Regions from separate parts of the Paenibacillus sp. sgz302148 genome, predicted to be linked through region 1. Evidence: riboswitches for the same ligand, from Rfam matches in the RefSeq annotation. Region 1 holds a riboswitch; the other holds the start of a gene.

What was found. A riboswitch is a leader RNA that binds a small molecule or an ion and turns the genes downstream of it on or off. The one in region 1 is predicted to bind S-adenosylmethionine.
Region 2: linked by a shared signal. The riboswitch ahead of AC0LWM_RS20295 (methionine ABC transporter ATP-binding protein) and the one ahead of metA (homoserine O-acetyltransferase MetA) in region 1 are both predicted to bind S-adenosylmethionine.

Annotation. Positions count from the first base shown of each region.
Region 1 is NZ_JBVYOJ010000005.1:36,503-39,920, forward strand. Features, by position in the region: gene AC0LWM_RS08960 (PLP-dependent transferase) at 1-425, opposite strand, end outside; gene metA (homoserine O-acetyltransferase MetA) at 533-1,450, opposite strand; SAM riboswitch class I at 1,572-1,689, opposite strand; gene corA (magnesium/cobalt transporter CorA) at 2,119-3,054, shown strand; gene AC0LWM_RS08975 (HRDC domain-containing protein) at 3,166-3,418, opposite strand, start outside.
Region 2 is NZ_JBVYOJ010000013.1:181,099-184,516, reverse strand. Features, by position in the region: gene AC0LWM_RS20310 (GNAT family N-acetyltransferase) at 1-262, shown strand, start outside; gene AC0LWM_RS20305 (Dabb family protein) at 281-583, shown strand; gene AC0LWM_RS20300 (VOC family protein) at 753-1,193, shown strand; SAM riboswitch class I at 1,380-1,513, shown strand; gene AC0LWM_RS20295 (methionine ABC transporter ATP-binding protein) at 1,601-2,620, shown strand; gene AC0LWM_RS20290 (methionine ABC transporter permease) at 2,620-3,297, shown strand; gene AC0LWM_RS20285 (MetQ/NlpA family ABC transporter substrate-binding protein) at 3,339-3,418, shown strand, end outside.

The DNA of each region.
Region 1 (3,418 bases):
GTCTCGATCAGCAAGCCTTTCGTATTGTCGCGGAAGTTCGCCTCGAGCGCGTCCAGATCGTTCGTATCGACGTAGGTCGCCGTCACGCCGAAGCGGCTCATCACCTTCTCAAGCAGGCGATACGTCCCTCCGTACAAATCCAGCGAAACGAGCAGGTGATCGCCCTGGCTGAACAAAGCGAATACGATTTGCAGCGCGGCCATGCCGGAGCTGCAGGCGAATCCGGCGTCGCCCGATTCCAGTTCGGCGAACGCTTCCTCCAGCACGGCGCGGGTCGGGCTTTTGGTGCGGGAATAGTCGAACCCGGTGCTTTGTCCCAGCTTCGGGTGGCGGAATGCGGTTGCTTGGTAAACCGGGAAGCTGACCGCTCCGGTAACGGGCTCCTCCTGCGATCCGATTTGAGCTAAACGGCTTTCAATCTTCATGGTCGGTCATGTCCTCCTAAAAGTTTTGTGAAGCATTTGCTTCTTAGACAAGCTTCGCAACAAAACTCGCTTCGAAAGCATGTGCTTAATTCGGCAAAATCGCAAAATTATATTCCAGCGCCTAAATCAAACGGCGTTTCTTGGTAAACGTAATAGTTCAGCCAATTCGAGAACAGCAGGTTGGCATGCGCGCGCCATGTGGATAGCGGCAGACGGTTCGGGTCGTCGTGCGGAAAATAATTTTTCGGCAGCGCAATCGCAAGACCTTTGGCTACATCCCGATCGTATTCCCATTTCAGCGTCAGCGGATCGTATTCGGAATGTCCGGTCACGAAAATTTGCTTGCCGTCGGTCGAAGCCGCGATATATACGCCCGCTTCCTCCGATTCGGACAAAATTTCGAGGCCTTCGGCCTTCTCGATGTCTTCCTTGCGCACCTCGGTATGGCGGGACTGGGGAACGAAGAACATTTCGTCGAACCCGCGCAGCAGCTTCACGTTGCGCTTTGTGATCGTGTGCGGGAATACCCCGAATATTTTTTCGTCGAGCCCGTATTTCGGTACGCCGAAATGATAGTACAGGCCCGCTTGCGCGGCCCAACAAATATGCATCGTCGAGGTAACGTGCGTGCGGCTCCAGGACATGATGTCCTTCAGCTCTTCCCAGTATGTCACTTCCTCGAAATCCATCTGCTCGACGGGAGCGCCGGTAATGATCATGCCGTCAAACCGCTCGTGAGCGATTTCTTCAAACGTTTTGTAAAATTGCTCGAGGTGTTCGGGATCGGTATTTTTGGATGTATGGGTTTTCGGATGCAGCAGCACGAATTCAACCTGCAGCGGCGTGTTGCCGATAAGGCGAAGCAGCTGCGTTTCCGTCGTTTCTTTCGTCGGCATAATGTTCAGGATGACGATTTTGAGCGGGCGGATATCTTGGTGATACGCAACAGATTCGTCCATCACGAAAATATTTTCATTCACTAACACTTCTTTGGCAGGCAAATTGTCCGGTACTTTAATCGGCATAGCAACCGCTCCTTTTACAAAATAATAAATTCATGTTGGAGTAGGAGACGCTTGGCACCATGAAAAAAAGGACCCCTCCACAAAAAGAAAGGTGTCCTTGTCATCCATCATCAGGGCGCCTCTCTCATCTCTCAGAAACATTAAAGCTTCCGCAAGAATTAGCACCGTGCGTGACCTGTTCGGAAACGCCGGTTGCCGGGCATCATTGGGCTAGTCCCTCCGCCTACTCTTGATAAGAAAACAGCATGATTAATATGCAGTTGTCACAATCTTAATCCTTACTCTAATCGAAAAATCCTCTATCGTCAAGTCACAGTTTTCACTATAAGCCATAGTCTGTAAAGGGCGCGTAAACCGCGATAAATGATCATTTTGCCGCTTGCCCGCGCCTTCATTTGCATTATATACTAGACAGGTACTGCAAACTGTGTGCAAAGAGGTGGAACATGTATGGAAGGCGACCGACCGAAGCCCGCAATATGCTGCGGCATGCGTAACCGCCGGAATGAAAAGGCAATACTAGCTTCGAGGGCATCGTTAAAGAACGTAACCTGTCGGCGCGCACTCCCTGCATGACCTAACATAAGGGTGCCGTGGCCGCTGATATCGTCCTGCCCGTTTTTCGGAGCTGGTTTGAGCTTCCCGCAAACGAAAAGGAGGAATATCAGATGAAAATTCGCATGGTCAACAACGGCATTTTCACGCTCGTCGAGGATATTGCCACAACGCTAACGCCGCCGGATAGCGGCTTTTATTGGATTGATGCCGGGATTGAAGATTTGGAAGTGCTGCAGCCGTTATTCCACATGCATGATCTCGCGGTGGAAGACTGCTTAAGCGTCGAAGAGCAGCGTCCGAAGATCGAAATTTACGAAGGCCATTATTTTATCGTGATCAACAGCATCCGGTACGACGACGAAGAGATTTTCCTGCGCGCCCTGAACATCTTCTTGGGCAAACATTTCATCATTACGGTGACGAAGCAGAAAATCAACGAGCTGCGCGCGCTCAAGCCGCTCCTATGGGAAGAGGAAGTCAGCACGCCGGACCGGTTCCTGTATCACCTCGTCGACTTGGTCGTGGACAATTATTTCTCGGTCGGCGACCGGATTGAAGCCAAAATCGAAAATCTTGAAGAAGACATTCTTATGCATACAAAAAAATCGCATCTGATCGAAATTATCGGTCTGCGAAGCGAAATTTTGTGGCTCCGTAAAGTGCTTGGCCCGCAAAAAGAGCTTATCTTTACGTTAAACAAAAAAGATCTGAAGCTGATTGACGATCAGCTGCAAAAATATTTTAGCGACATCCATGAAAATGCCGTCAAAATTTCCGAGACGTTCGAAACGTTCCGAGAGCTGGTAGGCAACTTACGAGAAGCCTATCAATCCAGCCTGGCCAACCGGGCGAACGAAATCATGCGCGTGTTCACGGCGCTGACGACGATTTTCATGCCGCTTACCTTCATTACCGGCATTTACGGAATGAACTTTGATTTTATTCCGCTGATGCATTACCAATACGGCTCCATCGTCCTGCTTGCCGTCATGTTCCTGCTCGGCGCGGCGATGCTGTATATTTTCCGCAAAAAAGACTGGTTGTGACGATGGCCCTGTTTAATTAAAAAACGTGCGCAACACGTTGATCCGATCTGCGGTTCGGTTCGAGGTGCGGCGCACGTTTTTTGTATCGTCAGATTCACTTGGGGAAATCGCTCATCCCGCTTGCGCAGCGTCCTGATCGTGCAGCGCTTTCTCCCGGCGGTAACGAAGACGAATCAGACGCAGCCATTCGTAGGCCTGATCGAGATCTTTGCCCTTGAGCTCCTCTTCGCCGTACACCTTCTTCAGGAGCGGCTTCAAGTACCGGTCGCCCTCCTCCTCCAGTGCCTTCCACGCCGCTTCCTGCTCGGCCATCGGGACGCGCTGCAGCTCAACCTCGACGAGCGGCTCCGTGTCGTAGCCTTCC
Region 2 (3,418 bases), on a different contig from region 1:
TGACGGGAATGAACTAAGTCATGTCTCCGTTCGCCCTGATGTTCAATCGCGTGGATACGGCAGAGCTTTTGTTTCATTTCTTGTCAATGAAATGATGCGTCGGGGCGAAACAATCGTGAAGCTCGGGGTGGTCAAAGGCAATCCTGCGAAAACATTGTATGAGCGTCTTGGTTTCAAAGAGAAATCCTTAACCCATTGGCTAACAAAATACTATAAACCGGACACCCGGTTGAGCAGACCGCCAAGCGAATATTTATCATAAAAAAGGAGTCGTTAAGCGATGTACGAACATCTCGTCGTATTCAAGTTCAATACGAACGTCACCCCCGCCAAACAACAGGAGCTGCTGGATCAATTGCTCGCGTTCCGGGGACGTATTCCCGGAATTTTGGATATAAGTGCAGGGATTAATGCAACGGAAGAAGTCGAGAATATTCACGGCTATTCGCTCGGATTACGGGTTACGTTCGAAGATCTTGCCTCGCTTCGTTCATACGGGCCGCACCCCGTCCATCAGGAATTTGTGAAATCGTTGGACGGTATACTGGAAAACGTGATAGTCGTTGATTACCCCAAAGTTTGATTCGATACAGAAGGGCTGCCGCGTGCAGCCCTTCGCTTCGCTAACGGGCAAACCTCAAAGGATTAGGCTGTTCATAAAAAGGCAGGATTGTGGAATTATTTAACGAATTGAAAACACAAGTGATAATTTAGTAATTCATAACGAATATTAGAACAGGAGAATGTAGAAAATGCCGAGCAAAAAAACGGATGCTGCGGATGTGAGCGGTTACTGTTGCATGAGATTTCCAGTCACGGATTTGAAAAAGTCGGTGGATTTTTATTGCGATGTGTTGGGTTATGAATTGATTTCAGCAGATTATTCGTTCGGAGAGGCACATGTTGCATTGAAAAATGGAAACGGTCCGGGTATTTTTTTAATGGAAACCAGACCGGAAGATGTCACGCAATTGAAGTTTGTATTCCCTCGTTCATTCTTTATCACAAACAGCACGGGACATGTGACGATGGTTGAGCTGTTAACGAAGGATTTGCTTGCTTTGCATGAACGGATGAAACAAGCCGGAGCCCATATTGATAAAGAACCTGTATTTACGAATGATTTCGGTTATTTCACCTTTTATGATCCGGACGGGCACTATTTTCGGGCGGTCGAAGAAAGGGGCATGTGAAAAAGCTAGTGTTGAACAGCAAAAGTTCCTCAGCTCCATCATCTCGGAAATTCGAGGCTCTTAGAGCGTTCGAATAGATCGAAATGATGCAGCGTAATAAGCATCATCGCAACATTCAAAATATTTCCATTTGACTTCTGTTATGATCAACACTATACTCAATTTAAATTGAATACAAACGATACTTTCTTATCGAGAGCGGCGGAGGGACAGGCCCTGTGAAGCCCGGCAACCGATTCTAGATCCAGCGAATATGTGGATTTGGAGTGTCATGGTGCTAAATCCTTCAGAATTCATGTCAGAATTCTGGTAGATGAGAAGAGGACGATGATGACTTGTCAGCCCTTTTCCGTTGTGCCGGAAAAGGGCTTTTGCAATAGCCCGATTAGAAACGAGAGGGGACAATCATGATACAGCTTAAACAACTGTCAAAGACCTACGGCCATAAACATAAACAGACCGTGGCGCTTACAGATGTCGATGTCACGATTGATCGAGGCGAAATCTTCGGGATTATCGGACATTCGGGCGCGGGCAAGAGTACCTTGCTGCGCAGCATCAATATGCTGGAACGCCCAACGACAGGAGAAGTATGGATTGGCGACACCAATCTCACCGCTTTGTCCGAGGCAGAGCTGCAGGGAGCGCGTCGGAAGATCGGGATGATCTTTCAGCATTTTAACTTATTGTCGTCAGCCACGGTCTTCGATAATATCGCGTTTCCACTGCGGTTAGTCCGGACACCAAAAGCGGAAATCGAAGAGAAAGTGGGCAAGCTGTTGCAGCTTGTCGGCCTGGAAGAACACCGCAACAAATATCCATCTCAGCTGTCCGGCGGACAGAAGCAGCGTGTAGGTATCGCTCGTGCGCTTGCGAATGATCCCGAGGTGTTATTATGCGATGAGGCTACTTCCGCACTGGATCCGCAGACGACCCAATCCATCCTACGGCTGCTGCTTGATATTAATAAGCAATTCGGGATTACGATTGTTCTCATTACCCATGAGATGCACGTCATTCAGACGATTTGCGATAAGGTAGCGGTGATACATGATGGACGCATCGTAGAACAAGGTCCTGTGACTGAGGTATTCTTGAAGCCGCAGCATGCAGTAACGCGAGAATTCATCCGGGAAGAGAACGAAAGCGCAGAGCTGCTGGACCGCATAATCGCTTCGCTACCGTCGAACGATCATACGGAGGTAGTGAAGATCAACTTCCTAGGAACATCGACGTACCAGCCTATCCTATCCGAAGTGGTGCAGGCAACAGGCGTTTCCTTTGCCATCCTGCAGGGGACGATCGCTACCATGAAGGACGTCCCTTATGGCCAGCTCATCGTGCGGTTTGAAGGGGCTAAAGAAGCGATTGCCAAGACGCATGAGCTGCTGCGTCCACAGGTTCATGAGATGGAGGTGATCGGATAATGCTCTTATCTACGGGGTTTGATTTCTCGAAAATTTATTGGTCCGAAATATGGACGGCAACATGGGATACTTTGCGAATGTTGCTCTTCTCAGGTCTGTTTACATTGATTATCGGCCTTCCGATCGGGATCTTGCTGTTCATGACGGCAAGAGGAAATTCGGCTTGGAGCCGGATGCTCTATCGGGTGATTTCGTTCATCGTCAATATTTTACGTTCCGTACCTTTCGTCATTCTGATGATCTCGGTCATCCCTTTGACGAAATTAATTGTTGGGGTTTCGATCGGTGTCATTGGCTCCATTCCGCCGCTTGTGCTCGCAGCGGCTCCGTTCTTCGCCAGACTCGTGGAGACCTCGCTTCGTGAAGTGGATCGCGGGGTGATCGAAGCGGCTGAAGCGATGGGAGCTACAAAAGGACAGATCGTGAGCAAAGTATTACTGCCGGAATCCATGCCGAGTCTGATTGCGGGCATCACCATCACGATTGTAACGTTAGTCTCCTACACGGCGATGTCCGGATTGATTGGGGGCGGCGGTCTTGGGGATTTGGCCATTCGATACGGTTACCAAAGGTATGAGATCGAGGTCATGATCGTTGCCGTCATCTTAATGATTGTGATCGTTCAGCTCATCCAAGTGCTTGGCGATCGTCTAGTCCAGCGGTTTTCTAGAAAATAATATAGATTCAACAAATTCACACGATCATGGGGGAACTACAAATGAAGAAATGGTTAATCACATTAACAGCAGTTATCGTCATTGCACTGACAGCAGCGGGTTGTGGCAACAGCAGCAGTAA